3 regions of the Serratia sp. TSA_105.2 genome follow, and region 1 is predicted to be linked to each of the others. Evidence: predicted binding sites of a transcription regulator. Region 1 holds the regulator's gene; each other region holds the start of a gene.

What was found. The regulator ArgR, encoded in region 1, controls arginine synthesis, uptake and breakdown. The targets are predictions, from matches to a motif close to ANTGAATAAAAATACANT.
Positions count from the first base shown of each region.
Region 2: argA (amino-acid N-acetyltransferase) is a predicted target of ArgR. The motif match lies at 9,240-9,257, and genes of this name have one in related genera.
Region 3: argC (N-acetyl-gamma-glutamyl-phosphate reductase) is a predicted target of ArgR. The motif match lies at 1,977-1,994, and genes of this name have one in related genera.

Region 1 is NZ_JBQZFT010000004.1:49,494-60,041, reverse strand. Features, by position in the region: gene pmrB (two-component system sensor histidine kinase PmrB) at 1-226, shown strand, start outside; gene cgtA (Obg family GTPase CgtA) at 263-1,435, opposite strand; gene ACUTSC_RS14475 (EamA family transporter) at 1,452-2,423, opposite strand; gene rpmA (50S ribosomal protein L27) at 2,529-2,786, opposite strand; gene rplU (50S ribosomal protein L21) at 2,804-3,115, opposite strand; gene ispB (octaprenyl diphosphate synthase) at 3,386-4,357, shown strand; gene ACUTSC_RS14455 (DNA-binding protein) at 4,406-4,762, opposite strand; gene ACUTSC_RS14450 (helix-turn-helix domain-containing protein) at 4,944-5,204, shown strand; gene mdh (malate dehydrogenase) at 5,271-6,209, opposite strand; gene argR (transcriptional regulator ArgR) at 6,674-7,144, shown strand; gene yhcN (peroxide/acid stress response protein YhcN) at 7,548-7,811, shown strand; gene yhcN (peroxide/acid stress response protein YhcN) at 7,932-8,195, shown strand; gene mpl (UDP-N-acetylmuramate:L-alanyl-gamma-D-glutamyl-meso-diaminopimelate ligase) at 8,384-9,763, opposite strand; gene fbp (class 1 fructose-bisphosphatase) at 9,933-10,548, shown strand, end outside.
Region 2 is NZ_JBQZFT010000005.1:160,522-171,069, forward strand. Features, by position in the region: gene ptrA (pitrilysin) at 1-2,449, shown strand, start outside; gene recB (exodeoxyribonuclease V subunit beta) at 2,446-5,997, shown strand; gene recD (exodeoxyribonuclease V subunit alpha) at 5,994-7,844, shown strand; gene argA (amino-acid N-acetyltransferase) at 7,882-9,207, opposite strand; gene amiC (N-acetylmuramoyl-L-alanine amidase AmiC) at 9,447-10,548, shown strand, end outside.
Region 3 is NZ_JBQZFT010000011.1:13,690-24,237, forward strand. Features, by position in the region: gene ACUTSC_RS21815 (argininosuccinate synthase) at 1-6, opposite strand, end outside; gene argB (acetylglutamate kinase) at 32-805, opposite strand; gene argC (N-acetyl-gamma-glutamyl-phosphate reductase) at 826-1,830, opposite strand; gene argE (acetylornithine deacetylase) at 2,047-3,192, shown strand; gene ppc (phosphoenolpyruvate carboxylase) at 3,451-6,087, shown strand; gene metF (methylenetetrahydrofolate reductase) at 6,195-7,091, opposite strand; gene ACUTSC_RS21845 (bifunctional aspartate kinase/homoserine dehydrogenase II) at 7,320-9,755, opposite strand; gene metB (cystathionine gamma-synthase) at 9,758-10,548, opposite strand, start outside.

The sequences.
Region 1 (10,548 bases):
TCTGCTGCAGGTCATCGACGATGGCCCAGGTATCAAGGAGGAGATGGTCGGGGAGCTGACACAGGCGTTTCGCCGCATGGATCAACGCTACGGCGGCAGCGGACTGGGCTTGAATATCGTGATCCGCATCGCGCAGTTGCATCAGGGCCGTTTGACGCTGGAAAACCGCCGCAATGTGCGCGGCCTGAACGCCCAGTGTTGGCTGCCGGAAAAGGCGCTTAAATAACAAGGGCCCAGCGTTGCTGAGCCCTTTATCACCGAATCACTTCTGGTAAATGATTTCGACGCCTTCGTCGTCGTCTTCGTCCCAGTCGTCATCCCAGTCATCTTCCGCTTCGGCTTCCACTTCCGCGATCTGCTCGCGGTGGTAGTCATCCCACATGAATTCGACTTTTTCCGGTTCGCTTTCTTCGATCGCCATCGCTTTCGGCTGAGTGTTGATGAAGTTCATCACGTCCCAGCACAGCGCGTTGACGCCTTCGCGGTTGGCGGCGGAGATCATGTAGTACTTCCCTTCCCAGCCCATGCCTTCCACAATCGCTTTGGCGCGTTCGGCGGCTTCTTCCTCACCAATCACATCAATTTTGTTGAACACCAGCCAACGCGGCTTCTGCGCCAGATTTTCGCTGTATTGATTCAACTCGTTGATGATCACTTTGGCGTTTTCCACCGGATCGGTTTCGTCGATCGGCGCGATATCCACCAGGTGCAGCAGCACGCGGCAACGCTCCAGGTGCTTCAGGAAGCGAATACCCAGGCCCGCGCCTTCAGAGGCACCCTCGATCAACCCCGGAATGTCCGCAACCACAAAGCTCTGCTCGTGGTCCATGCGCACCACGCCCAGGCTCGGCACCAGCGTGGTAAACGGATAATCGGCCACCTTCGGCTTGGCGGCGGACACCGCGCGAATGAAGGTCGATTTACCGGCGTTCGGCAGCCCCAGCATGCCTACATCGGCCAGCAGCAACAGCTCCAGCAACAGGTCGCGCGCTTCGCCGGCGGTACCCAGCGTCTTCTGACGCGGCGCTCGGTTGACCGAAGATTTGAAACGGGTGTTGCCCAGGCCGTGCCAGCCGCCTTTGGCGACCATCAGCTTTTGCTCGTGGCGGGTCATGTCGCCGAGGATCTCGCCGGTGCCCTGATCCTTCACGCGCGTGCCGACCGGCACCTTGATGATGACGTCTTTACCGCGTTTACCGGTACAGTCGCGGCTCTGACCATTCTGGCCGCGCTCGGCGCGGAAAGACTTCTCAAAACGGTAGTCGATCAGGGTGTTGAGGTTCTCGTCCGCCAGCAGGTAGACGTCGCCGCCGTCGCCGCCGTCGCCGCCGTCAGGCCCACCGTTGGGAATATATTTTTCGCGGCGGAAGCTGACGCATCCGTTACCACCGTCGCCTGCAACGACCAGAATCGCTGCTTCATCTACAAACTTCATTTACCGTCTCCGTAAATCATTCACCGGATTGCTTCAAAGGAGCAACCAGGGGGGGTTCTGCCCGTCGCGGCCACCACCGGTGACCAATTGCGGAAAACATGGCGCCCGCCACAACCACAAACGCACCGACATAGCCGACGATGTTCAGCGTCGGCGCGGCGAATGCCTGGGGCCAGGCCAGCGCCAATAAATCTGAAAACAGCAGGGTAAACAGCGGGGTCAGCGTAACCAACGCGCTCACCTGCGCCGCCTGCCAGCGCGCCATAGCCTCTGCCAGCGCGCCATAGCCGATCAGCGTGTTGGCGCCGCAAAACAGCAGGCACGCCAATTGCCAGCCGCTCAGCTGGAAAATCACCTCGGGTTTGGCCAGAGGGAACAACGCTATCGCACATAAAGTGTACAACATAACCAGGATCTGCGGCGAAGCCAGTCGGCGCAGCAACACCTTCTGCGCCACGCCGTAGCTCACCCAGACCATCGCCGCGCACACGCCCAGCATGACGCCCAGCGTGTAGTCCGTCAGCCGGGTGAAGATCTCTATCAGACTGACGTTGAAAAACAGCATCAGTCCGCAAATCAGCATCAGGGCGCCAATGACCTGGGTGATACGCATGCGTTCTTTTAAAATCAGCACGCTGGCGAACATCATGCCGACCGGCGACAGCTGGCCAATCACCTGCGACGCCGTCGGGCTCAGGTATTGCAGCGAGGAACTGAAGAACACAAAGTTGCCCAGCAGCCCCGCTGTCGCGATCGCCAACAGCAGCAGCCAACGCGGCTGGCGGAACATCGTCAGCGGCGGCAGCTTGCCGCGCACCGCGAGGATCACGCCCAAGCCGATGGCGGCCATGGTAAAGCGATACCAGACAACGGTAAACGGCTCCATCACCACTAACACTTCTTTCATCGCGATCGGCAACGCGCCCCAGCAAACCGCCGTGGTTAACGCCAGAGAAATGCCAACGCCGACCTGCTGCTTCGTATCCATATCACCTTCGCCAACGCTGACGGGCCTGCCCTCAGGCAACCCATAAATGTAAAAAGCCCCGCAACGAATTGCGGGGCTTACATCTATTTCGTAAGGCTCGAAAAATTATTCAGCTTCGATGCTGATGAATTTACGATTGCTCGGGCCTTTAACTTCGAATTTGACTTTACCGTCTTTCAAAGCAAACAGAGTGTGGTCTTTGCCGCAACCCACGTTGGTACCAGCGTGGAATTTGGTGCCGCGCTGACGAACGATGATGCTGCCTGCCAGTACTGCTTCGCCGCCAAAGCGTTTTACGCCCAGACGTTTAGCTTCTGAATCGCGACCGTTACGAGTCGAGCCGCCAGCCTTTTTGTGTGCCATTAATCCGCTCTCCTAACTTAAGCGCTGATGCCGGTGATTTTAACGTCAGTGAACCACTGACGGTGGCCCTGCTGCTTACGGTGGTGTTTACGACGACGAAACTTAACGATTTTAATTTTCTCGCCACGACCGTGAGCAACAACTTCAGCTTTGATCTTGCCGCCATCGACGAAAGGAACGCCGATTTTGATATCTTCGCCATTAGCGATCATCAGAATCTGGTCAAACTCAACCGCTTCACCAGTTGCGATGTCCAGCTTTTCCAAGCGAACGGTCTGACCTTCGCTTACTCGGTGTTGTTTACCACCACTTTGGAAAACCGCGTACATATAAAACTCCGCTTTCCGCGTGCCCGACTGTGTTAGTTCAGAGCGCGCTATAAATATTCACAATAGGGCGCGAATTCTACGCAAAAAAGCAGCGCATGACAAGAGCAGAATAAGACCAGAACAAGAAAAAAGAAGAAAAAAAGCGCAGTTTCTTTCGTGGCGTTTATCTGAACCGTTTTTCAAGTACAATCATAGGGACAGTTACCGCCATGTACCGATGTGAGCAGCGATCTCAACGCGGTGAAGAGAAACACAGCTGAAAAAAACACAATGAACCTAGAGCAAATTACCGAGTTAACCGCGCAAGATATGGCGGCCGTGAACGCAACAATTCTCGAACAGCTGAATTCCGATGTCACGCTCATCAATCAGCTTGGCTATTACATTATCAGTGGTGGCGGTAAGCGCATCCGGCCGATGATCGCCGTTCTGGCGGCGCGGGCGTTGGGCTATGAAGGCAACAAGCACGTCACCGTGGCCGCCCTGATCGAATTCATCCATACCGCCACGCTGCTGCATGACGACGTCGTCGACGAATCGGACATGCGCCGCGGCAAAGCCACCGCCAACGCGGCGTTCGGCAACGCCGCCAGCGTGCTGGTCGGCGACTTTATCTATACCCGCGCCTTCCAGATGATGACCAGCCTGGAATCCCTGCGCGTGCTGGCGCTGATGTCGGAGGCGGTCAACGTCATCGCCGAAGGTGAAGTGCTGCAGTTGATGAACGTGCACGATCCCGACATCACCGAAGAAAGCTATATGCGGGTGATCTACAGCAAAACCGCCCGTCTGTTCGAGGCGGCGGCGCAATCGTCGGCGATCCTGTCCGGTGCCAGCGCTGAGCAAGAACAGGCGCTGCAAGACTATGGCCGCTACCTCGGCACCGCTTTCCAGCTGATCGACGATCTGCTCGACTACAGCGCCGACGGCAGCACCCTGGGTAAAAACACCGGCGACGATCTGAACGAAGGGAAACCGACCCTGCCGCTGCTGCACGCGATGCACAACGGCGACGACGCGCAGCGTGACATGATCCGCGGTGCGATTGAGCAAGGCAACGGTCGTCATCTGTTGGAGCCGGTACTGCAGGCGATGCAACAATGCGGTTCGCTGGAGTACACCCGCAAACGCGCCGAAGAAGAAGCCGACAAGGCGATCGCCGCGCTGCAGGTCTTGCCGGCATCGGAGCACCGTACGGCGCTGGAAGGCCTGGCCCATCTGGCGGTGCAACGCGACTTTTAAGAAATAAATATTTCTTAAAAACCATCAGGCCCGCGTACGCGGGCCTGCCTAGCTATTGCTCTCTTCGTCGATACGCGCCAACAGGCCGCCGATCCCTTCCCGCATCAGGAAAGCCACCATTTTCTCGCGCTCGCTCTCCGTCAAATGGTAGTAATACTCGATCCAGACCGCCAACGGTTCCTGGCGTTCTACGTCATATGCCGCCCCATCCTCCTTCAGCACCAGCAGGTTACGCACACCTGAAGGCAGGCTGTCGATATGGTACTCCAACGCTTTTCCCTGCACGCCTTTACGCCTGCGGCTGACCCAGCCTTCGCGCCGGGCCATCAGATTGATTCCCTGTGGTGAGGAGGGTAATCCTGCGATGCCTGTCAGTTCCTTGGCGGCAAACCACTCGTTTTTCATAGCCATCATCTCTGGGCAATAGTGGGCAACGTCATTTTTTGGAAATTACTCGGGTATTTTTTAGGAAATTTAATGGTATTCTGGTTTCCGAATAAGCGTTTCACGTTGTTCAAGCACTTAACCTCGACCCGTTAGTTATACCACTAACGCAACTTTGGCTAATCAGAAAAGGAATGTAAACATGAATTCAAGGAACCCAGATTGGCACCCGGCAGATATTATCGCTGCACTACGCAAGCAGGGCACCACGCTGGCGGCAGTGTCGCGCAAGGCCGGATTGAGCTCATCGACGCTGGCCAACGCGCTATCGCGCCCGTGGCCGAAGGGGGAATGGCTGATCGCCGAAGCGATAGGCATCCACCCTTCGGAAATCTGGCCAAGCCGCTATTACGATCCGCACAGCGATTGCCTGCTGGATCGCAAGGCACGCATCAAATCGTGAACGCGGAGCAAAAAAAACCGCCGGAACAGCGTCCGGCGGCGTTTATCGGCTGACTATCGGCAACGATCAGTTATTGATGAACTTCTCACCCAGCTCGATATCTTTGTGCAGCACGTCCAGCATCTCGTTAAGCGCTTTCTGCTCGAAGGCGCTCAGGGTGCCGATATCTTTGCGCTCTTCAACGCCGTTCTTGCCAAGCACCAGCGGCTGCGCGAAGAAGCGAGCGTATTTGCCGTCGCCTTCAACGTAAGCGCATTCCACCACGCCTTTCTCGCCCTGCAGCGCACGCACCAGAGACAGACCGAAACGGGCAGCCGCCTGGCCCATGGACAGCGTTGCAGACCCGCCGCCGGCTTTGGCTTCCACCACTTCGGTGCCGGCGTTCTGAATGCGTTTGGTCAGATCCGCCACTTCCTGATCGGTGAAGCTCACGCCAGGGATCTGCGACAGCAGAGGCAGGATGGTCACGCCTGAGTGGCCGCCGATGACCGGCACGTTCAGCTCTTCCGGCTGTTTGCCTTTCAGCTCGGCCACGAAGGTGTTGGAACGGATGATATCCAGCGAAGTCACGCCGAACAGTTTGTTCTTGTCGTAAACGCCGGCTTTTTTCAGCACTTCCGCCGCGATGGCGACCGTGGTGTTAACTGGGTTGGTGATGATGCCGATGCAGGCTTTCGGGCAGGTTTTCGCCACTTGTTCAATCAGGTTACGCACGATGCCGGCGTTAACGTTGAACAGATCAGAGCGATCCATGCCCGGCTTACGGGCCACGCCGGCGGAAATCAGCACCACGTCCGCACCGTGCAGAGCCGGGGTCGCGTCTTCGCCGCTGAAGCCTTTGATTTTAACTGCGGTTGGGATGTGGCTTAAGTCGACGGCAACGCCTGGGGTAACAGGGGCAATGTCGTAGAGAGAGAGTTCAGAACCTGAAGGAAGCTGGGTTTTGAGTAGAAGGGCGAGGGCCTGGCCGATACCGCCAGCAGCACCGAGAACTGCAACTTTCATCCTATACTCCTTTATTATCTTAAATATATAAAGCGCCGTGAATGTGTTGGTTACGGACCTTAAGTTATTACACCTTTAAAAACAATAAATTAGCCAATTCTTGCCTGCAGGTGTAATAAAACGGCCGCTGTCGCGCCCATTTTAGATTAAATCGCTTACGCATGAAGGGCATAGCGCACACTAATCAAAAATAGTGCGAGGTTATTCACGAGCAAGTTAACCGGCCGTTACATTACACCCTTACGCAACATCAGAACAACATCATTTTAATAACATTTTATTTACCACCGCAGGCCGATTTTCCGTCGCCAAAAGGGCATATTCATCGCGGCCGGATTTTGTTAAAATGCCGCCCTTTCCTCGCCGCCCGGTCATGTTTATTTTCTTTGGGTCGGCCTTTGTTGCATAAAAATTCATCTATATGCATAATCATGACTTCCACTATCAACATTCCACGGTGCAAAATGCGTAATCCCGCAAAACAGGAAGATCTGATCAAGACGTTCAAAGCGTTATTGAAAGAAGAAAAATTCAGTTCTCAAGGCGAGATCGTTTTGGCGCTGCAAGAAGAAGGCTTCGAAAACATTAACCAATCCAAAGTATCGCGCATGCTGACCAAGTTCGGCGCGGTACGTACGCGCAATGCCAAAATGGAAATGGTGTATTGCCTTCCTGCCGAACTCGGCGTGCCGACCACCACCAGCCCATTGAAGAATCTGGTGCTGGACGTCGACCATAACGACGCCGTCGTGGTGATCCACACCAGCCCGGGCGCCGCGCAGCTGATCGCTCGCCTGCTCGACTCATTGGGTAAATCCCAGGGCATCCTCGGCACAATTGCCGGCGACGATACGATTTTCGTCACCCCCTCCAACGGCTTTACCGCTCAGAAACTGCATGAAGCTATTCTGGGCGTGTTCGAGCAAGAGCTGTGAAACCTGGCGCTAACAAAGTGCGGCTGTAGCCCGCACTTTGTTAGCGCTTCTTTAACCCCCGCGTTACCTTCCCTGCCTTCAACCGCGTTTAACACTGCTTTTTTATCCCTCAGCAACACATTTCCATGACATCTCCATGTAACCAGCAGTACCCACTGTGATCTTCCGCACTTTTGGTCAAAAGCACTTACCTCATTGAAATTACATAAATTTAACATAAAAAGATCGTTTTATGAGCGTTTTTTATTCCTTATGGTTATAAAAAATAAGGATCATGAGGTTAAAGTTTCACTAGCAACTGTTAGCGAACTATTAATTTTTCGCGTTACTAGCTGTATACTCATTTTCGTGAACTGAATCACAGTTCGTTGGAACTGATAAAAGAATACGATGAGGTGAGATGATGAAAATTAAAACTACCGTTGCAACCCTGAGCGTTCTGTCCATGCTTTCATTTGGTGCATTCGCAGCACAATCTGTTGACGCGAATCAGGCCGCAAAACTGCAGCCGGCCGGTGTGATCACCGTGAGCGGCGTCGCCGCTGCGCCTTCCGACATTCGCCAGGCGCTGTCCGACAAAGCTGACGCCAAAGGGGCGACCGCTTACCGCGTGATCGAAGCCCGCAATGAAGGCAACTTCCACGCAACCGCTGAAATCTACAAATAAGTACCGGCATTACCCGGCAACGGGCAATACATCTCTGGAATCAAATGCTGTCGTAACGGCCTTCAAGAATAAAAATCGCTGCCAAGCCCTTCCAGGCTGTTATGACCAAGGATCGCTATCATGAACATGAAAACTACTCTTGCTGCACTCGGTCTGCTGTCTGTCATCTCCTTCGGCGCGTCTGCCGCCCAGTTGGTGACTAACGATCAGACCGCCAACCTGCAATCTATCGGCACCATTACCGTCAGCGGCATCGACGGCGCGCCGACCGACATTCGCCAGGCGCTGTCGGAGAAAGCCGACGCTAAAGGCGCGACCGCCTACCGCGTGATCGAAGCGCGTAATGAAGGCAACTACCACGCCACCGCCGAGATTTACAAATAACAACTCTGGGAACGGCTTTGCAGAGCTGATTACCCTCGTCACTGCCACTGCCGAGTTCTGACGCAAACGCCGATTTCCCAGAGACCCTCTCGTCGTCCTATCCGACGAACCCCGTTGCCCTCGCTCGCGATGGCTTTTTTATGGGCGTAAAAAAGGCCGCGAACGCGGCCCTTGATGTGGTTGCGCGATCAGTAGGTGACTTTCGGTTCCTGCTTTTTCGCCAGCGCGTCCAGCAGACGATCGTGAATACCGCCGAAACCGCCGTTGCTCATCACCAGAATGTGATCGCCCGGCTGTGCGGTTTTCACCACCATGTCCACCAGCGTGTCGAGATCCGCGCTCCAGTGCGCCGGCTGCACGCAGGCATCCGCCACCTCCGCCACCTGCCACGGAATGTGGTGCGGCTGGAACAGGAACACTTCGTCGGCGCGGCCGAGCGAAGGTGCCAGATCGTTTTTGCTGATGCCCATTTTCATGGTGTTGGAGCGCGGTTCCAGCACCGCCAGAATGCGCGCCGTGCCGCCTACCTTGCCACGCAACGCGGCCAGAGTGGCGAGGATCGCCGTCGGGTGGTGTGCGAAGTCGTCGTAAACCGTGACGCCGTTGGCTTCGCCACGCAGTTCCAGGCGGCGGCGGGCGTTGATGAAATCGCCCAACGCGCGGCAGGCATCCGCCGGCTGCACGCCAACATGACGGGTGGCGGCGATGGCCATCAGGCCGTTATGCATATTGTGCTCGCCCACCAGCGCCCAGTTCACTTCACCGACCTGTTCGCCGTCGAGGAACACCGCGTAATGGCTGGCGTCCGGCGTCAGCTTCTGCGCGCGCCAGGTACCCTCTTCCCCCACCAGCTCCTGCTCGCTCCAGCAGCCCATCGCCATCACCTGCTTCAGGTGGCTGTCGTTGTCCGGCAGGATGATTTTGCCTTTGCCCGGCACCAGACGCACCAGGTGGTGGAACTGTTTCTGGATGGCTTTCAGATCGTCGAAGATATCGGCGTGGTCGAACTCCAGGTTATTCATGATCAGCGTGCGCGGGCTGTAATGCACGAATTTGGAGCGCTTGTCGAAGAACGCGCAGTCATATTCGTCGGCCTCGATCACGAAGAACGGGCTGCCGCCGAGGCGGGCCGAAACGTCGAAGTTGCCCGGCACGCCGCCGATGACGAAGCCGGGCTGGTAACCGCAGGCCTCGAGGATCCAGGTCGCCATGCCGGCGGTGGTGGTTTTGCCGTGGGTGCCGGCGACCGCCAGTACCCAGCGATCGCGCAACACGGCGTCGTGCAGCCACTGTGGGCCGGAAACGTAAGGGATGCCACGTTCCAGTACCGCCTCCACGCACGGGTTGCCGCGCGTCATGGCGTTGCCGATGATCACCAGATCCGGCGCCGGATCCAGCTGGGCTGGATCATAACCCTGAATAAGATCGATCCCCTGGTTCTCCAGCAGCGTGCTCATCGGCGGATAGACGTTGGCGTCCGAACCGGTGACGTCATGCCCCAGTGAGCGCGCCAGCATCGCCAGCCCGCCCATAAAGGTGCCACAGATCCCAAGAATGTGAATGCGCATAGGTTTCTCATGTGAGTGCATCGAATGTCGGCATATTCTACCGCTCAGAATCGTCCAGAAGAAATGGATTTGCCTATGAATAGCGCGCATCTTTGGGCTACACTGCACGCGAAAACGTTGGCGGTTTGTTAACAGGCCGCTATCCATCCGTAGATTCAGGGATTGTGTCATGAAAACGTTAGGCGAATTTATCGTCGAGAAACAGCACGACTTCTCTCACGCCACCGGCGAGCTGACCGCGTTACTTTCTGCAATTAAACTGGGCGCCAAAATCATCCACCGCGACATCAATAAGGCCGGCCTGGTTGATATTCTGGGAACCAGCGGGGTGTCCAACGTACAGGGCGAAGTTCAGATGAAACTGGACCTGTACGCGAACGAAAAACTGAAAGCGGCGTTGAAAGCACGTGGTGAAGTTGCGGGTATCGCTTCCGAAGAAGAAGATGAAATCGTGATATTCGACGGCGAGCGAGCTGAAAATGCCAAATATGTCGTTTTGATGGACCCGTTGGACGGTTCGTCCAACATCGATGTCAACGTCTCGGTCGGTACGATTTTCTCTATCTACCGTCGCATCACGCCGGTCGGCACGCCGGTGACCGAAGAAGACTTCCTGCAGCCTGGCAGCGCCCAGGTCGCAGCGGGTTATGTGGTTTACGGTTCGTCCACCATGCTGGTGTACACCACCGGTTACGGCGTCCACGCCTTCACTTACGATCCGTCTCTGGGCGTGTTCTGCCTCTCCCACGAGAAAGTGCGTTTCCCGGCGAGCGGCAACATGTATT
Region 2 (10,548 bases), on a different contig from region 1:
TGACGCCATTGCCGAGCCGCTGCTGGATCCGGGCAATGCCGATCGCGAGCGCAACGCGGTGAACGCCGAATTGACGATGGCGCGTTCGCGCGACGGCATGCGTATGGCGCAGGTCGGCGCGGAAACCCTTAACCCGGCGCATCCGAGCGCGCGCTTCTCCGGCGGTAATCTCGATACGCTGAAAGACAAGCCGGACAGCAAGTTGCACGATGAGCTGACCGGCTTCTATAAACGCTACTACTCCGCCAACCTGATGATGGGCGTTTTGTACGGCAATCAGCCGCTGCAGCAGCTGGCTGATATTGCGGCGAAAACCTTTGGCCGTGTGCCGAATCACGACGCCAGCGTGCCGCCGATCACCGTGCCGGCCGTGACGCCGGAACAGCAAGGCATCATCATTCACTATGTGCCGGCGCAGCCGCGCAAGCAGCTGAAGGTCGAGTTCCGCATCGATAACAACAGCGCCGCGTTTCGCAGCAAAACCGATACCTACATCAGCTACCTGATCGGCAACCGCAGCAAGAACACCCTGTCTGACTGGTTGCAGAAGCAGGGGCTGGCGGACGCCATCAATGCCGGCGCCGATCCGATGGTCGATCGCAACGGCGGCGTCTTCGCCATCAGTGTCTCCCTGACTGACAAAGGCCTGGCCCAGCGCGACGAAGTCGTCGCCGCCATTTTCAACTACCTGAAAATGCTGCGCAGCGAAGGCATCAACCAGAGCTACTTCGATGAAATCTCGCATGTTCTGAACCTGGATTTCCGTTATCCGTCGATCACGCGCGACATGGACTACATCGAATGGCTGGTGGACACGATGCTGCGCGTGCCGGTTGAGCATGCGCTGGACGCGCCTTACCTGGCCGACCGTTATGATCCCAAGGCGATCGCCGAACGTCTGGATGCCATGACGCCGCAAAACGCGCGCATCTGGTTCGTCAGCCCCGATGAGCCGCATAACAAGACGGCCTATTTCGTCAATGCGCCTTACCAGGTCGACAAAATCACGCCGCAGCGCTTTACGCAGTGGCAGCAGCTGGGCAGCGGCATTTCCCTGTCGTTGCCGGCGCTCAACCCGTACATCCCGGATGACTTTACCCTGACCAAGCCGTCGCACGAGTTCAAAAAGCCGGAAATGGTGGTGGATAAACCTGGCCTGCGCGTGCTGTACATGCCGAGTCGTTACTTCGCCGATGAGCCGAAGGCCGACGTCACCGTCGCTTTCCGCAACGCCAAGACCATGGATTCCGCGCGTAACCAGGTGCTGTTCTCGCTGACGGATTATCTGGCCGGCCTCGCGCTGGATCAGCTGAGCTATCAGGCATCGGTCGGCGGACTGAGCTTCTCGACCTCGCCGAACAACGGCCTGATGTTTAACGCCAACGGTTTTACCCAGCGTTTGCCGCAGTTGCTGACGGCGCTGATTGAGGGCTATTCCAGCTTCACGCCGACGGAAGATCAGCTCGCACAGGCCAAATCCTGGTATCTGGAACAGTTGGACGCCGCCGAGAAGGGCAAGGCGTTTGAGCTGGCCATTCAGCCGGTGCAGATGGTTTCCCGCGTGCCGTATTCCGAACGCCGCGAGCGCCGCGAAGTGCTGAAGACGTTGACGCTGAAAGACGTGCTGGCCTATCGCGACAGCCTGCTGGCCGAGGCCACGCCAGAGCTGTTGGTGGTGGGCAACATGAGCAAGCAGCAGGTCGACACGCTGGCGTCGACGCTGAAGCATCGCCTGGGCTGTACCGGCATCGAATGGTGGCACGGCGAAGATGTGGTGGTGGACAAGAATCAGCTGGCTAACCTGCAACAGGTGGGCAGCAGCACCGACTCGGCGCTGGCGGCGGTCTATGTGCCGACCGGCTACGACGAAGTGACCGGCATGGCCTACAGCTCGCTGCTGGGGCAGATCATTCAGCCGTGGTTCTATAGCCAACTGCGCACTCAGGAGCAATTGGGGTATGCGGTCTTTGCCTTCCCGATGTCGGTGGGGCGCCAGTGGGGCGTGGGCTTCCTGTTGCAGAGCAACAGCAAGCAGCCGGCCTACCTGTACCAGCGCTATCAGGATTTCTACCCGAAAACCGAGAAGCGCTTGCGCGACATGAGCGAGGCGGACTTTGAGCAGTACAAACAGGCGCTCATCAATGAGCTGAAGCAGCGGCCGCAAACCCTGAGCGAAGAGGCCAGCCGGTTCGCCAACGATTTCGATCGCGGCAATTTCGCCTTCGATACCCGTCAGAAGCTGATTGCGCAGGTGCAACAGCTGACGCCGGCCAAACTGGCGGATTATTTCCACCAGGCGGTGATCCAGCCACAGGGGCTGGCGGTGCTGTCACAGGTGAGCGGCAGCGGGCAAGACAAGGCGGATTACGCGGCGCCTAAGGACTGGGTCACCTATCCGAACGCGTCTGCATTGCAGCAGATCCTGCCGCGCAAAGTGGCGACGCCATGACGGAAACGGCCCCGCAGAGGCTGGAGCCGCTGACGCTGCCGCTGTTCGGCGAACGCCTGATCGAGGCATCGGCGGGCACCGGCAAAACCTTTACCATCGGCGCGCTGTACCTGCGTTTGCTACTGGGATTGGGCGGTGAAGCGGCGTTTCCTCGCCCGCTGACGGTAGAAGAAATCCTGGTGGTGACCTTTACCGAGGCCGCCACCGAGGAGCTGCGCGGGCGTATCCGCGACAATATTCACGGATTACGCATCGCCTGCGTACGGGGCGTCAGCGCCAACCCGCTGTTTTCGGCGCTGATGGCTGAAATTGGCGATTTGACCGACGCCGCCTCGCAGCTGCTGGCGGCGGAGCGGCAGATGGACGAAGCGGCGATCTACACCATTCACGGCTTTTGCCAACGAATGCTGACGCACAACGCCTTCGAGTCCGGCATGCTGTTTGAACAAACGCTGGTGCAGGACGAGCTGCCGCTGCGGCGGCAGGCCTGTGCCGACTTCTGGCGTCGCCACTGCTATCCGTTGCCACTGGGCGTGGCGCGTGCAGTCAGCCAGGAGTGGAGCGGCCCGGAAGCGTTGCTGGCCGATCTCTCCGGTTATCTGCACGGTGAAGCGCCGGCGCTGCGTCGGCCGCCGAAAGAGGAAGAAACCGTCCTGATGCGCCACGAGCAGATCGTCGCGCGCATCGACGCCATCAAGGCGCAATGGCGCGCGGCGGCGGGCGATCTGGAGGCGTTGATCGCCCAGTCCGGCGTCGATAAGCGCAGCTACAGCAGCAAACACCTGCCGAACTGGCTGAACAAGGTCGGCGAATGGAGCGGGCAGGAGACCCAGGACTACCAGCTGCCGAAGGAACTGGATAAATTTCGCCAGTCGGTGCTGCTGGAGAAGACCAAGAAAGGCGAGCCGCCGCGGCATGCGCTGTTCACGGCGATAGATGAGCTGTTCGATGAACCCTTGACGCTGCGCGACCTGATCATGGCGCGCGCGCTCAGTGAGATCCGCACTTCCATTCAGCAGGAAAAGCGCCAGCGCGCCGAGCTGGGGTTTGACGACCTGCTCAGCCGGCTGGACGGCGCCCTGCAAAGCGGCGGCGGCGAACAGCTGGCGCAGGCGATCCGCCAGCGTTACCCGGTGGCGATGATCGATGAATTCCAGGATACCGATCCGCAGCAATACCGTATTTTCCAAAAGCTTTACGTCGGCCGGCCCGATTGCGGCCTGCTGCTGATCGGCGATCCCAAGCAGGCGATTTACGCCTTTCGCGGCGCCGACATTTTTACCTACATGCGGGCGCGCTCAGAGGTGAGCGCCCACTATACGCTGGAGACCAACTGGCGCTCGTCGCCGTCGATGGTTGCCAGCGTCAATCACCTGTTTTCTCAGGTAGAAAAGCCTTTCCTGTTCGGCCAAATCCCCTTTATCGAGGTCAGCGCGGCGGAAAAGAACCAAGGGCTGGCGTTTGATCTGCACGGCAAGCCGCAACCGGCGATGCAGTTCTGGCTGCAGCAGGGGGAAGGCTCCGGTGTAAGTGATTACCAACAGTTGATGGCGCGCCTGTGCGCCACGCAAATTCGCGACTGGCTCAGCGCCGGGCAGCAGGGCCAGGCGTGGCTGCAGGGCGGCAAGGAGCCACGGCCGGTGCAAGCCTCCGATATTACAGTGCTGGTGCGCAGCCGCAATGAGGCGGCGTTGGTGCGCGATGCGCTGAGCGCGCTGTCCATTCCGTCGGTCTACCTGTCCAACCGAGACAGCGTGTTCGACACCCCGGAGGCCAAAGACCTGCTGTGGTTGTTGCAGGCGGTGTTGGCGCCGGAGCAGGAGCGCACGCTGCGCAGCGCCATGGCCACCGGGCTTATGGGGCTGGACGCGCCGACGCTGGACGGCCTGAGTCGCGATGAACGTGCCTGGGATGAGCTGGTTAACGAATTCGATGATTACCGCACGCTCTGGCTGCGCCGCGGCGTGCTGCCGATGCTGAGCGAGGTGATGAAAGCGCGCCAACTGGCGGAGAACCTGCTGGCCAGCGCCGGCGGCGAGCGCCGTTTGACCGACGTGCTGCATCTGGGGGAGCTGTTGCAAGAAGCGGCGGCGCAGCTCGACAGCGAGCATGCGCTGGTTCGCTGGTTGGCGCAGCAGATTGCCCAGCCTAATCGCCAGTCCGATAATCAGCAGCTGCGGCTGGAGAGCGACCGGCATCTGGTGCAGGTGATCACGATTCATAAATCCAAGGGGCTGGAGTTCGATCTGGTGTGGCTGCCGTTCGTCGGTAACTTCCGCCAGCAGCAGCAGGCGCTGTATCACGATCGCCACAGTTTCCAGGCGTTGCTGGATCTCGACGCCAATGAAGAGAGCCAGGCCTGGGCGGAGGAAGAGCGGTTGGCAGAAGACCTGCGTCTGCTGTACGTCGCGCTGACCCGCTCGGTGTACCACTGCAGCATCGGCATCGCGCCGCTGTTCCAGGGCACGCGCAAGAAACAGGGCGATACCGATCTGCACCGCAGCGCATTAGGCTATCTGGTGCAGGGCGGGCAGGCCGGCGACGCCGTGTATCTGCAGGAGCGCCTGCAGCAATTGGCGGGCGGCGGCATCGCGCTGTCGCTGGTGGAACCGCCGGATGAAGCACCCTGGCAACCCCAGGCGTCGCTGACCGAAGCGCTGGAGGCAAAAAGTTTTACCCGGCGGATCCAGGATTTTTGGCGGGTGACCAGCTATACCGGTTTGCAACAGCACGGCGCGAGTCTGATGCAGGATCTGCTGCCGCGTCTGGATGTCGACGCCGCGGGCGAGCGGGGTGAGGAGAGTGAGCCAGCGCTCACACCGCATACCTTCCCGCGCGGGGCAACGCCAGGAACTTTCCTGCACAGCCTGTTTGAAACGCTGGACTTCACCCAGCCGCTGGACGAACAGTGGCTGCTGGAGCAGCTGCAACAGCAAGGCTTCGCCGAGCATTGGCAGCCGATTCTGCTGGCGTGGATGCAGGTGTTGCTCAATACGCCGCTCGACGACAGCGGCGTGACGCTGGCGGCGCTGAGGCCGCAGCACAAGCAAGCCGAGCTGCAGTTCTATTTGCCGATCAACCGGCTGTTGCAGGCGAAGGAGCTCGATGCCCTGGTAAAGCGCTACGATCCACTTTCCGCCCGCTGCCCGGCGTTGGATTTCTATCAGGTGCAGGGCATGCTGAAAGGTTTTATCGACCTGGTGTTCTGCTGGCAGGGCAAATACTACCTACTGGACTACAAGTCCAACTGGCTGGGGGAAGACAGTAGCGCCTATACCCAGCCGGCGATGGAGCAGGCGATGGCGGAGCATCGTTACGATCTGCAATATCAGCTGTATACGCTGGCGCTGCATCGTTATCTGCGTCATCGGTTGCCGGATTATGATTATCGGCGCCATTTTGGCGGGGTGATTTATCTGTTCCTGCGCGGCGTGGATGCGGCGCACCCGGGCAACGGCATTTTCACCTGTCTCCCCGAGTTTGAGCTGGTGGAGGGGATGGATCGCTTGTTCAGCGGCGAAGCTGCGGCGACGGAGGAAGGATCATGATCGCACTGCTGGATCAGGCGGTAGCGCTTGGCGTGCTGCGCCCGCTGGACGTGCAGTTCGCCCGCGTGGTGGCGAACGAAGACGAGCCCGATATTTTGCTGGCCGCCGCCTGCCTGAGCGCAGAAGCGGGGGCCGGTCACGTCTGCCTGATGCTGGAACAGCTGCAGGCGGACACGCTGTTTGAAGGGCGCCAGCCGGCGTTGGCGTTGGCGGTGTGGGAGGCGGCCGGGCGACCGGATAGCGCGCGTTGGCAGCAGCGTTTGGCGGCCAGCGCAGCGGTCGGGGACGGCAGCGGCGCTACGCCACTGGTGCTGCGCGGGCCGCGCCTGTATCTGCAGCGCATGTGGCAAAACGAAGGTGAAGTGGCGGCGTTTATCGGCGGTGAAGGCGAGTCGTTGGCGGTGCCGGAGGCTGAGCTGCGCACCATTCTCGACCGCTTGTTCGGCGCGGCGAGCGATGAACCCGATTGGCAGAAGATCGCCGCTGCGGTGGCCGCCACGCGGAGTATCGCGGTCATTTCCGGCGGGCCGGGCACCGGTAAAACCACCACCGTCGCCAAGCTGTTGGCGGCGCTGGTGCAACTGGATGAAGGCGCGCGCTTGCGCATTCAGCTGGCGGCACCGACCGGCAAGGCGGCGGCGCGCCTGACGGAGTCGCTTGGCAGCGCCAGCCGCCAGTTGGAGCTGACCCCGGCGCAGCAGGCGCTGTTCCCGACGGAGGCGGCGACGTTGCACCGTCTGTTGGGGGCGCAACCGAACAGTCAGCGCATGCGCTATCACCGTGGCAACCGGCTGCATTTGGATGTGCTGGTGGTGGATGAGGCCTCGATGGTCGATCTGCCGATGATGGCGCGCCTGATTGCCGCGCTGCCCGATCGGGCGCGGGTGATTTTCCTCGGCGACCGCGATCAGTTGGCCTCGGTGGAGGCCGGTGCGGTGCTGGGAGATATTTGCCGTTTTGCCGAGCAGGGATACAGCGATGCGCGTGCCGCAGAGCTGAGCCGCCTGACCGGCTGTTCGCTCGCAGGGCGGCAGGCCGACGCGGAAGCGGCGGTGCGCGACAGCCTGTGTCTGCTGCGCAAGAGCTACCGTTTCGATACCCGTTCCGGCATCGGCCAACTGGCGTTGGCGGTCAACGCCGGTGCGGGGGATCGCGCGCTGGCGGCATTAAACGGCAGTTTCGGCGATGTCGCGGGCTATGCGCTGGCGACGAGCGAAGAATATCAGGCGCTGTTGGATGCCTGCGTGGCGGGCTATCGCGACTATTTGCGGCTGACCGCCGAAGGCGCGGGCGCGGCGGCGGTGCTGGCGGCCTTTGGCCGTTTTCAGGTGCTGTGCGCGCTGCGTGAAGGGCCGTTCGGCGTCGCCGGCTTGAATGATCGTATTGAGCTCGGGCTGCAGCGTGCCGGTCTGATCGACCGCAAACCGGGCGTGCTCGGCCGCTGGTACCGGGGGCGGCCGGTGATGATCGGCCGCAACGACAGCGCGCTGGGGCTGTTCAATGGGGATATCGGCATTACGCTGCCGGATGAGCACGGCGATCTGCGCGTGCATTTCCAACTACCGGACGGCAGCATCAAGTCGGTGCAGCCGAGCCGTTTGCCGGCGCATGAAACCGCCTATGCCATGACGGTGCACAAATCTCAGGGATCGGAGTTTGACCATACGGTCCTGGTGTTGCCGAATCACTTCCTGCCGGTGCTGACGCGTGAGCTGGTCTATACCGCGATCACTCGCGCGCGTAAGCAGCTCTCGCTGTATGCCACGGAGGCGGTGTTGCTGCGGGCCATTCGCATGCCGACCCAGCGTCGCAGCGGATTGGCTGAACGGCTGCAGGCGACGGAATAAGCGTTGAAAGGGCGCGGCAACGGCCGCGCCGCGGGGATTACAGATCGGCCAGCAGGATTTTGGAACGGCGCTGGTAGTTGTACAGCGCCTGCTTTTGCATCGGCAGCACATCGACTTCCGCCGGGGTGAATCCGCGCTCCTGGAACCAATGAATGCTGCGGGTGGTCAGCACGAACAGCTTCTTCAGCCCCATCTGCCGCGCCTGGTTTTCCACCCTCTGCAGCAGCATCTCGCCGCGCGAAGAACTGCGGTAATCGGGATGTACCGCGACACAGGCCATCTCACCGATTTTTTCCTCTAAGAACGGGTACAGCGCCGCGCAGGCGATGGTCAGGTTGTCGCGTTCGATAATTGTGAACTTGTCGATCTCCATCTCCAGCTGTTCACGTGAACGGCGCACCAGAATACCCTGCTGCTCGAGCGGCCGGATCAGCTCCAGGATGCCACCGATGTCGTTGATCGTCGCCCGGCGCACCTGTTCGGCGCTCTCCATCACGATTTGGGTGCCGATACCGTCGCGCGAGAACAGCTCTTGCACCAGCGCACCGTCCTCCTGGTAGCTGATCAGGTGGCTGCGGCGCACGCCGCTGCGGCAGCCTTTCACCGCGCCACGCAGGAAGCGCACGGTGCCGGAATGGTAATCGCCGCCTTCCTCGAGCTCTTCAAGGCGCTTTTGCGCGTCGTTGGGGAACAGCTCGGAAAGGATGTTGCCTTCCGCGTCGGTCACGCCTTGCGAAGAGCAGAAACCGATCATTTTTTCCGCTTTCAGCTTGATCGCCAACTGGGTGGCCACTTCTTCCGAGGTCAGGTTGAAGCTCTCGCCGGTGACCGAAACCGCGACCGGGCCGAGCAATACGATGGCGTTGCTGTCGAGCTGGCGATGGATCGCTTCTTCATCGATGCGGCGAATGCGGCCACTGTGGCAGTAGTCGATGCCGTCATCGATGCCTAGCGGCTGCGCGATGATGAAATTGCCGCTGACCACGTTAATGTGCGCACCCTGTAGCGGCGTGTTGTTGAGGCTCATCGACAGCCGGGCGGTGATGTCCAACTGCAACAAACCGGCGGCCTGCTTGACCAGTTCGAGCGTATGGGCGTCGGTCACGCGGGTGTGCTTATGGTAGATCGGCTCATAGTTATGCTGCGCCAGATTGGCGTCGATCTGCGGCCGTGCGCCGTAAACCACTACCAGGCGAATGCCCAAGCTATGCAGCAGCCCGATATCGTTGACGATGTTGGAGAAATTCTCGTGTTCGATGGCTTCCCCACCGAGCATGATGACAAACGTCTTGCCGCGGTGGGCATTGATATAGGGGACTGAGTGACGGAATCCTTGCACCAGCTCTGTACTACGTTCCTTCACGACAAACCTCTTTTGCATATTTATACGGTATTTTTGTATTTTTATTCTTTTATTGCGCCGATGGCAAGCGGGAAATCGTCATGAAGAGTGCGCTAAGGGTGCTAAATCGTTAATAAATTGAAAAACCATAAAAAGATTTTCTGATGACAGGGCTGGAATGATTGGTTAAAGTTTTCGGCATCCCCATGTTATTGGTGTTTTTTTCACCTGTTGTAAACAGCTATTACTGCCGGAGCCGCATGCCAAACTCTAATCACAATCTGGGCCGCCGTCGTTTATTACAGGGCGTTGCCGCCAGCTGGTTGCTGAGTGTGAGTCGCACGGGCTTCGCCGCGTCATCGCACGTGATCGCCGTGCGCGTCTGGCCGTCCTCCACCTATACCCGCGTCACGCTGGAATCCAACGTCGAACTGAAATACAAACAGTTCGCCCTGACCAATCCCGATCGCGTGGTGGTAGATATCGAAGGCGTCCACCTCAACAGCGTGCTGAAAGGCATCGCCGGGCAGGTGCGCGCCGACGATCCGTATCTCAAGCAGGCGCGCGTCGGCCAGTTCGATCAGAATACCGTGAGGCTGGTGCTGGAGCTCAAGCAGAGCGTCAGCCCGCATATTTTCACGTTGGCGCCGGTGCCGGAGTATCGCAACCGTCTGGTGATGGATCTCTACCCGACCAAGAGCGGCAGCGGCGGTGAGGAGTATGATCCGCTACTGGCGTTACTGGAAGATTACAACAAGGGCGATCTGGAGCGCACGCTGCCGCCGGAAGCGCCGCAGGCCGGTAAGGCGGGGCGCGATCGGCCGATCGTCATCATGCTGGATCCCGGCCACGGCGGCGAAGATCCCGGCGCGATCGGCAAATACAAGACGCGTGAAAAAGACATCGTATTGCAGATTGCCCGCAAGCTGAGCGCTATGATCAAGCGCGAGCCGAACATGAAAGTGTTCATGACGCGCAACGAAGACGTGTTTATCCCGCTCAAAGTGCGTGTCGCCAAGGCGCGCAAGCAGCGCGCGGATTTGTTCGTTTCGATTCACGCCGACGCCTTCACCAGCCGTGCCGCGCGCGGTTCATCGGTGTTCGCGTTGTCCACCAAGGGCGCCACCAGCTCGGCGGCCAAGTTCCTGGCGCAGACGCAAAACGCGTCGGACCAAATCGGCGGCGTCAGCAAGAGCGGCGACCGTTATCTAGACCATACCATGTTCGATCTGATCCAGACCGCGACCATCAACGACAGCCTGAAATTCGGCAAGGAAGTGTTGAATCGGATGGGGAAAATCAACCGGTTGCACAAGAATCGCGTCGATCAGGCCGGTTTTGCGGTGTTGAAGGCGCCGGATA
Region 3 (10,548 bases), on a different contig from region 1:
TTGCATGATCTATTCCTTTCTAATTCTAAAATTAAGCGAGGATCCGGGTGCCAATCGACACGCCGTTAAACAAAGCAGGAAGCTGATCGGCATGGCGCCAGCTGGCGATATCCACCGGGCGGCCGAGGGTGCGGGCCGCGTCGAGCGCTGCATTCACCTTCACCACCATACCATCGGTGATGATGCCTTGCGCGATCAGTTGTTCCGCTTTTTGCGCCGTCATTTCCGCAATACGTTGCCCCTTGCCGTCGAGGATGCCGCTGACGTCCGACAGCAGGATCAGATCCGCCCCCAGCGTCGCCGCCAGCGCCGTCGCCGCCTGATCGGCGTTCACGTTCATTAACTGCCCATCGGCGGTGATGCCGATGGAGCTGACCACCGGCAGATAGCCGGCACTCAGCAGGGTATTGAGCAGCGCGGGCGAACCGGGCTGCGCGTTGCCGACGTGGCCCAATGCCGGATCGAGCGGGGTCACGACCGCGCTGCCGCCGTCCGCCAGGCTCAGGCCGACGGCGTTGATTTGATGTTTAATCGCCCACGCCAGCAGCGTTTTGTTAGCGGTGCCGGCCAGCGCGCCGGTGATGATGTCGATCTGATCGGCCGGCGTGACCCGCAGGCCGTTCTTTTTCACCACCGGCAAAGAGAGCTGCTTCATCAGTTCGTCTACCACGCAGCCGCCGCCGTGCACGATCACCAGCGGGCGCTGATGCTGCTGGCGGTAGCTGTCCAGCGCGGTAAACAGACGCTCCAGCGCTTCTTCACTGTCTAATAACACGCCACCTAACTTGATAATTAACGGGTTCATTGCTGTTTACTCACGCTGGTTTAAAGGAGTGACTGGGTTTCCGGGAAGCCGAAACGGATATTCAGGCATTGCACCGCCTGCGCCGCCGCGCCTTTCAGCAGGTTGTCTTCCACCGCTACGGCGATCAGATGCTCGCCCTGCACCGCAAAACCGATGTCGCAGAACGGCAGCCCCACCACCGCTTTCAGCGCCGGCACGCCCTGGTCGTACAACCGCACCAGCGGCTTGTCGTCATAGGCGGCGTGATAGGCGGCTGCGACGTCCTGCGCGGTCACGCCGGCTTTCAGGCGGCAGGTGATGGTTTCAAGGATGCCGCGCGGGAAATTGCCCAGGTGCGGCGTAAAGATGACCGGCACGCCCAGGTGCGCGGCGATCTCCGGCTGGTGCCGATGAGTGAAAATACCGTATGGCTGCAGGCTCACTTCGCAGAAGCTGGTGGTCATGCTGGCCTTGCGCCCGGCGCCGCTGACGCCGCTGGTGGCGTTAATCACCGGCCACTGGTCGAGGTTCAGCAGCTGTTTTTCGATCAACGGTTTCAGCGCCAGCTGCGCCGCCGTCGGGTAACAGCCCGGTACGGCAATCAGCTGCGCCTGTTTAATCTTGTCGCTCTGCCATTCCGCCAGGCCGTATACCGCCTGCTCCAGCAGGGCGCCATGCCGATGTTCGAAACCGTAGTACTGGCTATAAAAACCGGCGTCCTGCACGCGGAAGGCGCCCGATAGGTCGAACACCACGCAGCCCGCCGCCAGGAAGGCCGGTGCGATATCGTGGCTGACTTCATGGGCGGTGGCGAGGAACACCACGTCGATGCCCTGCGCCGCCTTGGCAACGTCGGTCAACGGCTGCAGCGGCAGATCGACGATGCCTTTCAACTGGGGATGGAGATCGGAAAGCAACTTTCCTGCATCTGCACTTTGCGCTGAAACCGCTAAAGCGGTTATGTTCATGTGTGGGTGGCGATTCAGGTAAGCCGTGAGCTCCGCTCCGGCGTAACCGCTGGCACCAACGATCAGCGTATTCAACATGTGGCCTTTCACCTTCTAAACTGACGTGCGGTCGCTTGAGACCCAGGTAACAGGGCTAGCCAGCGTTGTTGCGCCGTTCACCCACGGAGCCAGGCGTTGATGCTTTTATAAACATCCGGGTGTCGGGTTCCCTTACGCTTCGGCTTACTGTATTTTTATTCAAAATAAATGCATGAATATTGATACTATCCTAACCAAAGGCTGTCAACAGTGAAGATGAAATTACCTCCATTTATTGAGCTGTACCGGGCGTTGATCGCAACGAAGTCGATCAGCGCCACCGATGCCGGCCTCGATCAGAGCAATGAGGCGTTAATCAACTTGCTGGCCGGATGGTTTGCCGACCTGGGCTTTCGCGTCGACGTGCAGCCGGTGCCGGAATCGCGCCACAAATTCAACCTGCTGGCCAGCATCGGCGAAGGCAGCGGCGGCCTGCTGCTGGCCGGCCATACCGATACGGTGCCTTACGACGAAGGCCGCTGGACGCGCGATCCCTTCACCCTGACCGAGCACGACAACAAGCTCTACGGCCTGGGCACCGCCGACATGAAAGGCTTCTTCGCCTTTATTCTGGATGCGGTGCGCGATATCGACGCGAGCAAACTGACCAAGCCGCTGTACATTCTGGCTACCGCAGATGAAGAAACGACGATGGCCGGCGCACGTTATTTCGCCGCCTCCACCGCCATTCGTCCGGATTTCGCCATCATCGGCGAACCGACCTCACTGCAGCCGGTGCGCGCACACAAGGGCCACATGGCCAACGCCATTCGCATCGTCGGCCAGTCCGGCCATTCCAGCGATCCGGCGCGCGGCGTCAACGCCATCGATCTGATGCACGACTCCATCGGCCGCCTGATGGAGCTGCGCAAAACCCTGCAGGAGCGCTACAACAACCCGGCGTTCGCCGTGCCTTATCCCACCATGAACTTCGGCCATATCAGCGGCGGCGACGCGGCCAACCGCATCTGCGCCTGCTGTGAGCTGCACCTGGATATCCGCCCGCTGCCCGGCATGACGCTCGACAACATCAACGAGCTGATGCATCAGGCATTGGAGCCGGTGAGCCAACGCTGGCCGGGCCGCCTGACCATCGAAGAGCTGCACGCGTCGGTGCCGGGTTACGAATGCCCGACCGACCACCGCATGGTGGCGGTGATCGAGGAACTGCTGGGCACCCGCACGCAGGTGGTCAACTACTGTACCGAAGCGCCGTTCGTACAGCAGGTCTGCCCGACGTTGGTGCTCGGCCCCGGTTCCATCGATCAGGCCCACCAGCCGGACGAATACCTCGACACCGCGTTTATCGAACCGACGCGCAAACTACTGGGCCAACTGGTCAATCACTTTTGCCGGCAATAAACCCGACATTTAACAGGGGAAATGCTTTATGCTTTCCCCTACCTCAAAATAAGTAGAAAACGGCGAAATAAGCCACGCTGATAACCGACGCGGCGTAATTAAATTTCAGAAAATGCGCCGATTTTGATGTTTTTTTGCTAAAAATAGTGTCAATTGACGATTGGACAGGAACGCGATGTGATCAGGCTGGCGGTCTGCGCCTGACGCGTGAAATTTATTTACAAGATAAAAATCATACAGAACTGGGTCAGGGGTTATATGAACGAACAATATTCGGCAATGCGCAGTAATGTCAGTATGCTCGGCAAATTGCTCGGCGATACCATCAAAGAAGCGCTGGGCGAGCATATTCTCGATCGCGTTGAGACCATCCGTAAGCTTTCCAAATCTTCACGCGCCGGCAACGAAGCGCATCGCCAGGAGCTGCTCTCCACCCTGCAGAACCTGTCCAACGACGAGCTGCTGCCGGTGGCGCGCGCCTTCAGCCAGTTCCTCAACCTGACCAACGTCGCCGAGCAGTACCACAGCATTTCGCCCAACGGCGAAGCCGCCAGCAACCCGGAAGCGCTGGCGCAGCTGTTCAGCCGCCTCAAAGACAAAAAGCTCAGCGACAAAGAGCTGCAGCACGCGGTGTCGCAACTTTCCATCGAGCTGGTGCTGACGGCGCACCCGACGGAGATCACCCGCCGCACCCTGATCCACAAGCTGGTGGAGGTGAACACCTGCCTCAGCCAGCTCGATCACAACGATCTGGCCGACTACGAGCGCAACAAGATCATGCGCCGCCTGCGCCAGTTGGTGGCCCAATCGTGGCACACCGATGAAATTCGCAAACATCGCCCCTCCCCGATCGACGAAGCCAAATGGGGCTTCGCGGTGGTGGAAAACAGCCTGTGGGAAGGCGTGCCGGCGTTCCTGCGCGAGTTCAACGAACAGCTGGAAAACTCCATCGATTACAGCCTGCCGGCGGAAGCGGTGCCGGTGCGCTTCACCTCCTGGATGGGCGGCGACCGCGACGGCAACCCGAACGTGACCGCCGAAATTACCCGCCATGTGCTGCTGCTCAGCCGCTGGAAAGCCTGCGATCTGTTCACCCGTGATATTCAGGTGCTGGTCTCCGAGCTGTCGATGACCGAATGCACCCCGGAGCTGCGCGCCCGCGCCGGCGGTGACGAAGTTCAGGAACCGTACCGCGAAATCATGAAACAGCTGCGCAGCCAGCTGATGAGCTCCCAGGCCTATCTGGAAGGTCGCCTGAAAGGCGAGCGCGTGCTGAAACCGCACGACCTGCTGGTGAACAACGAGCAGCTGTGGGAGCCTCTGTATGCCTGCTACCAGTCGCTGCAGGCCTGCGGCATGGGCATCATCGCCAACGGTCAACTGCTGGATACCCTGCGCCGCGTGCGCTGCTTCGGCGTGCCGCTGGTGCGCATCGACGTGCGCCAGGAGAGCACCCGCCATACCGAAGCCATCGCCGAGCTGACCCGCTACCTGGGGCTGGGTGACTATGAAAGCTGGTCGGAAGCCGATAAACAGGCGTTCCTGATCCGCGAACTGAACTCCAAACGCCCGCTGGTGCCGCTGAAATGGCAACCGAGCGCCGATACGCAGGAAGTGCTGGAAACCTGCCGGGTGATCGCCGAAGCGCCGCAGGGCTCGATCGCCGCCTACGTGATTTCGATGGCGCGCACGCCTTCCGACGTGCTGGCGGTGCACCTGCTGCTGAAAGAGGCCGGCTGCCCATTCGCGCTGCCGGTCGCCCCGCTGTTCGAAACCCTCGACGATCTGAACAACGCCGACGACGTGATGACCCAGCTGCTGAACATCGACTGGTATCGCGGCTTTATTCAGGGCAAACAGATGGTAATGATCGGCTACTCCGACTCGGCGAAAGATGCCGGCGTGATGGCCGCCTCCTGGGCGCAGTACCGTGCGCAGGACGCGTTGATCAAAACCTGCGAAAAGGCCGGCGTGGCGCTGACGCTGTTCCACGGGCGCGGCGGCTCCATCGGCCGCGGCGGCGCACCGGCGCATGCGGCGCTGCTGTCGCAACCGCCGGGCAGCCTGAAGGGCGGCCTGCGCGTCACCGAACAGGGCGAGATGATCCGCTTCAAGTTCGGCCTGCCGGAGGTCACCATCAGCAGCCTGGCGCTGTATGCCGGCGCGATCCTCGAGGCCAACCTGCTGCCGCCGCCGGAACCGAAGAAAGAATGGCGGGCGTTGATGGACGACCTGTCCGAGACCTCCTGCCGGATGTATCGCGGCTACGTGCGTGAAAACCCGGACTTCGTGCCTTACTTCCGCGCGGCCACGCCGGAGCTGGAGCTGGGTAAACTGCCGCTGGGCTCACGCCCGGCCAAACGCAAGCCGAACGGCGGCGTGGAGAGCCTGCGCGCCATTCCGTGGATCTTCGCCTGGACGCAGAACCGCCTGATGCTGCCGGCCTGGCTCGGCGCCGGTGCCGGATTGCAGGAAGCGGTGAAAGCCGGTAAGCAAGCGGAACTGGAGGCGATGTGTCGCGACTGGCCGTTCTTCTCTACCCGCATCGCCATGCTGGAAATGGTGTTCGCCAAGGCCGACCTGTGGCTGGCGGAATACTACGATCAGCGCCTGGTGGATAAATCGCTGTGGCCGCTGGGCCAACAGCTGCGCGATCAGTTGGAAAGCGACATCAAGGTGGTGCTGACCATCGCCAACGATGCGCACCTGATGGAAGACCTGCCGTGGATCGCCGAATCCATCGCGCTGCGCAACGTTTATACCGACCCGCTGAACGTCTTGCAGGCCGAACTGCTGCACCGTTCGCGTCAGCAGGAGCAGCCGGACGCCCGCGTCGAGCAAGCGCTGATGGTCACCATCGCCGGCGTCGCCGCCGGGATGCGCAACACCGGCTAGCGAGCCTAATCGCGGCCCCGTTTATCGGGGCCGTTTTTTTATGCCTTCCCCCTACAAAAAAAGGGCGCCGCGATAAAGCGACGCCCTTTATTTGTGGAACAAGCCTGTCAGGCGGCGGCCACCGGGCGCACGCCCAGCGTGTGGCAGATGGCGTAGCTCATCTCGGCGCGGTTCAGCGTATAGAAGTGGAAATCTTTCACCCCTTCGCGGCTGAGGATCTTCACCATGTCCATGGCGATGTTGGCGCCGACCATTTTGCGGGTCTCCGCATCGTCGTCCAGCCCTTCGAACATGCTGGTCATCCAGCTTGGCACCCGCACGTTGGTCATGGTGGCGAAGCGCTGCAGCTGCTTGAAGTTGGACACCGGCAGAATGCCCGGCACGATTTCCACGTCGATACCGGCGGCGACGCAGCGGTCGCGAAAACGCAGGTAGCTCTCGACGTCGAAGAAGAACTGGGTGATGGCGCGGCTGGCGCCGGCGTCGATCTTGCGCTTCAGGTTAATCAAATCGGCCTGGGCGCTCTTCGCCTCCGGGTGCACTTCCGGGTAGGCGGCGACGGAAATGTCGAAGTCGCCCACGTCTTTCAGCAGCGCCACCAGATCGGTCGCATACATTTCCGGCTTGCCGCCGCCCGGCGGCAGATCGCCGCGCAGCGCCACGATATGGCGGATACCGCTGTTCCAGTAATCGGTCGCGATGTCGCGCAGCTGTGCCGGGCTGGCGTCGATGCAGGTCAGGTGCGGCGCCGCCTCCAGCCCGGTGCGCTCCTTGATCCCCTTGATGATGCTGTGGGTGCGATCGCGCTCGCCGGAGTTGGCACCGTAGGTGACGGAAACGAATTTGGGTTTGAGGATGCTCAGACGATCGATCGACTGCCACAGGGTCTCTTCCATCTCGCTGGTGCGCGGCGGGAAGAACTCGAATGATACGTTAATCTGGCCGTTCAACTCCGCCAGACTCTGATTCAGCGCTTCCCGCTGGTTTGCGTGGAAAAAACTCATACCCTGCTCACCTCTTATCGATCACTGTTTTTATTTCATCTTGATGAGCGTCTATACGTTTAGACGTCTAGATAGAAAATGCCGCATGTTGGCTAAAGAGTCAACAGGAAAATAAGGGGAATAAGATGATTAATCTTCACCCGCTCAACGAGGGAATTTCATGACGGCGGCAGGGATAAGTATGGCAGGAAAAGCAAAGGGGCGCGGTGAACCCGCGCCCGCAGAGGATTAAAGCAGCTGTGCCAACCGGTTAAGGTCTGACTGGATCGCGCCGGCGGTCACGTCGCGGCCGGCGCCCGGCCCGCGGATCACCAGCGGATTATCGCGATACCAGCGGCTTTCGATGGCGAACACGTTGTCGCACGGCAGCAGCGAGGCCAGCGGATGCTCAGGACGCACCGCCTCCACGCCGACCCGCGCCTTGCCGTTGGCGTCGAAACGCGCCACGTGACGCAGCACCAGGCCCATTTCGCTGGCGGCCTCAAAGCGCTGCTGCATCTGCTGGTTCAGCGCCTCGCCGTTCTCGAAGAACTGATCGACGGAACCCTGCTCGCAGCCCGCCGGCACCAGCGACTCGACCCGCACCTGGTTCGGTTCGATGTCGTAGCCCGCCTCGCGCGCCAGGATCACCAGCTTGCGCATCACGTCCTGACCGGAGAGATCGACCCGCGGATCAGGTTCGGTCAGCCCCTGCTGCCAGGCCTGATCCACCAGCTCGGTGAACGGCACCGTGCCGTCATACTGCAAGAACAGCCAGGAAAGCGTGCCGGAGAAGATGCCGCTGATCGCCAAAATGCTGTCGCCGCTGTCGCGCAGATCGCGCACCGTATGGTTGACCGGCAGGCCGGCGCCAACGGTGGCGTTATACAGCCAGTGGCGGCCGGTTTTGGCGAAGGCGTCGCGAATTTGGCGATAGGTATCGCTGCATGAGGCACCCGCCAGCTTGTTGGCGCCGATCACATGGAAACCGTAGCTGGCGAAATCCAGATACTGCCCGGCCAGCTCTTCGCTGGCGGTCACGTCGAGCACCACCAGATCGTCGAACGGGTGCGCGCGCATCCACAGGAACAGCGACTCTTCGTCGAGCGCCTGCGCCTCGTCCTCAAAGAACGCCAATGCGCGGCTGGCATCCAGCCCGTCGTAGTTCAGCAGGCTGCGGCGGCTGTCCACCACCCCCGCCAGGATAAATTCGAAACCGCTGCGCGCGGAAATATTGGTCTGCTCGCGGGCAAACAGCTCCAGCCAGCGCGACCCGATGTTGCCCTTGCCGAACAGCACCAGACCGATGCGCTTCTCGGCGCGGAACAGGCTTTGGTGCAGCCCCTGAATCAGCAGCGCGGTCGGCCCCTGACGCAATACCGCCACCAGGCTGATGCCATCTTCCGCCTGCCAGATAAACTCGACCGGCTGATCTTTCAACTGCTGATAGAAACGGTGGCTGTGCAGCGGATTCTTGCAGACCCCGGCGCCGACCATCGCCACCAGCGCCAACCCTTCGCGCAGGTGCAGTTCACCCGGCAGCGCCGAGGCCTGCAGGGTCGCCAGCGCGCTGTTGACCACCTCGGAGGTGTAGCACAACTGCACCCGATTGCGGTCAGGATGGATGCCCACCGCCAGCGGTTTGATCTGCGCGCGCTTGAGCACCAGATCCAACTCTTTCTGCGCCAGTTTGAAGTCATGCTGAGCGGCGACGTGCAACTCAATCAGACACACGTCATCGTGGCTGGTGACAATCTTGGCGCCGGTGCCGGACGCCAATACGCGCTCGATGCGCGTCGAGCCCTGCTCCGGCTGGTAGCTGCAGCGCAGCTGAAGATCGATATCGCTGCCGGAGACCGGCTGCAGGGTGCGGGTATGCAGCACCGGCGCCGCCAGGCGCGCCAGCTCGCTGGCTTCGTCCAGGCGCAGCAGCGGCAGCAGGCAGGCGTCTTTCACCTTGCGCGGGTCGGCGCTGTATACCCCGGCCACGTCGCTCCAGATGGTGACGCGCGCAGCACCGGCCAACGCGCCGACCTGAGTGGCGGAGTAGTCACTGCCGTTACGCCCCAACAGCACGGTTTCCCCGGCGTCGTTGCGCGAAATGAAGCCGGTCACCACCAGGCGTTTGCCCGGATGTTGAGCCAACAATTGCTGCAGCAGCGGATAAGAACGGCCTTCATCCACCTGTGGCTGCGCGGCGCGCTCGGCGCGCAGGAAATCACGCGCGTCCAGCCAGGCCGCCTGCATATCCAGGTGGTTGAGCACCGCCGCCATCAGGCGCGCCGACCAGATCTCGCCGTGCCCGACCACTTCGGCATAGCACACCTCGTCGACTTTGCCGTCCAGCAGCACCGCCAGACGTTCCAGATCCTGAATAAACTCGGCGATCAGCGGCTCGGCGCTTTCCGCCGGCAGCAGGCCGCCGATAAGATCGCTATGATAGCGGCGCAACGTCTGCTGCACCTGGTGCGCAGACAGGCGATCGCTCTGGCTGAGCTTCAGCCAGTTGATCAACTGGTTGGTGGTACTGCCGGCGGCCGATACCACCATCATGTCGCCCGGCTGGCTGTATTCCGCCATAATCCCGGCCACACGCAGATAACACTTCACATCCGCCAGACTGCTGCCGCCAAACTTGTGCAGTTGACGCCCGCTCACCGGCCCTGCTACAGCAATTGCATTCATGCTTACCTCGTTGCCGCCGCCTGGAAAGCGCGTTCCAGATCGGCAATCAAATCTTCACTGTCTTCAATACCCACGGAAATGCGCAGCAGGCTCTCGGAGATGCCGGCCGCTGCCCGCGCCTCCGCCGCCATGCCGGCGTGGGTCATGGTCGCTGCATGCGAGATCAGGCTTTCTACGCCGCCCAGCGATTCTGCCAGAGTAAACAGCTCAAGGGCAGAGAGAAAACGGCGCAGCACCGCTTCATCGCCGTCCAGTTCAAAACTCAGCATCGCGCCGAAGCCGCGCTGCTGCCGGCGGGCGATCTCATGCCCCGGATTTTCCGGCAGGGAGGGATGATACAGCTTTTTCACCAGCGGTTGCTGCTGTAAATAGCCGACAATCGCTTCGGCGTTTTGCTGCGCCGCCTTGATGCGCGGCGACAGCGTGCGCATGCCGCGCAGCAGCAGATAGCTGTCGAACGCGCCGCCGGTCACGCCGATATTGTTCGCCCACCAGGCCAATTCGACCGCCAGCTCGGGATCTTTGGCAATCACCGCGCCGGCCACCACATCCGAATGCCCGTTGAGGTATTTGGTGCAAGAATGGACCACCAGATCGGCACCCAGTTCGATCGGCTGTTGCAGGGCCGGGCTGAGGAAGGTGTTGTCCACCACCGTCAACGCGCCCGCCGCATGCGCGGCGGCGCAGATCGCCGCGATGTCCACCACCCGCAGCAGCGGATTGCTGGGGCTTTCAATCAGCACCAGCTTCGGCTTTTGCGCCAGTGCCTGCTGCAGGGCGGCTTCATTACCCT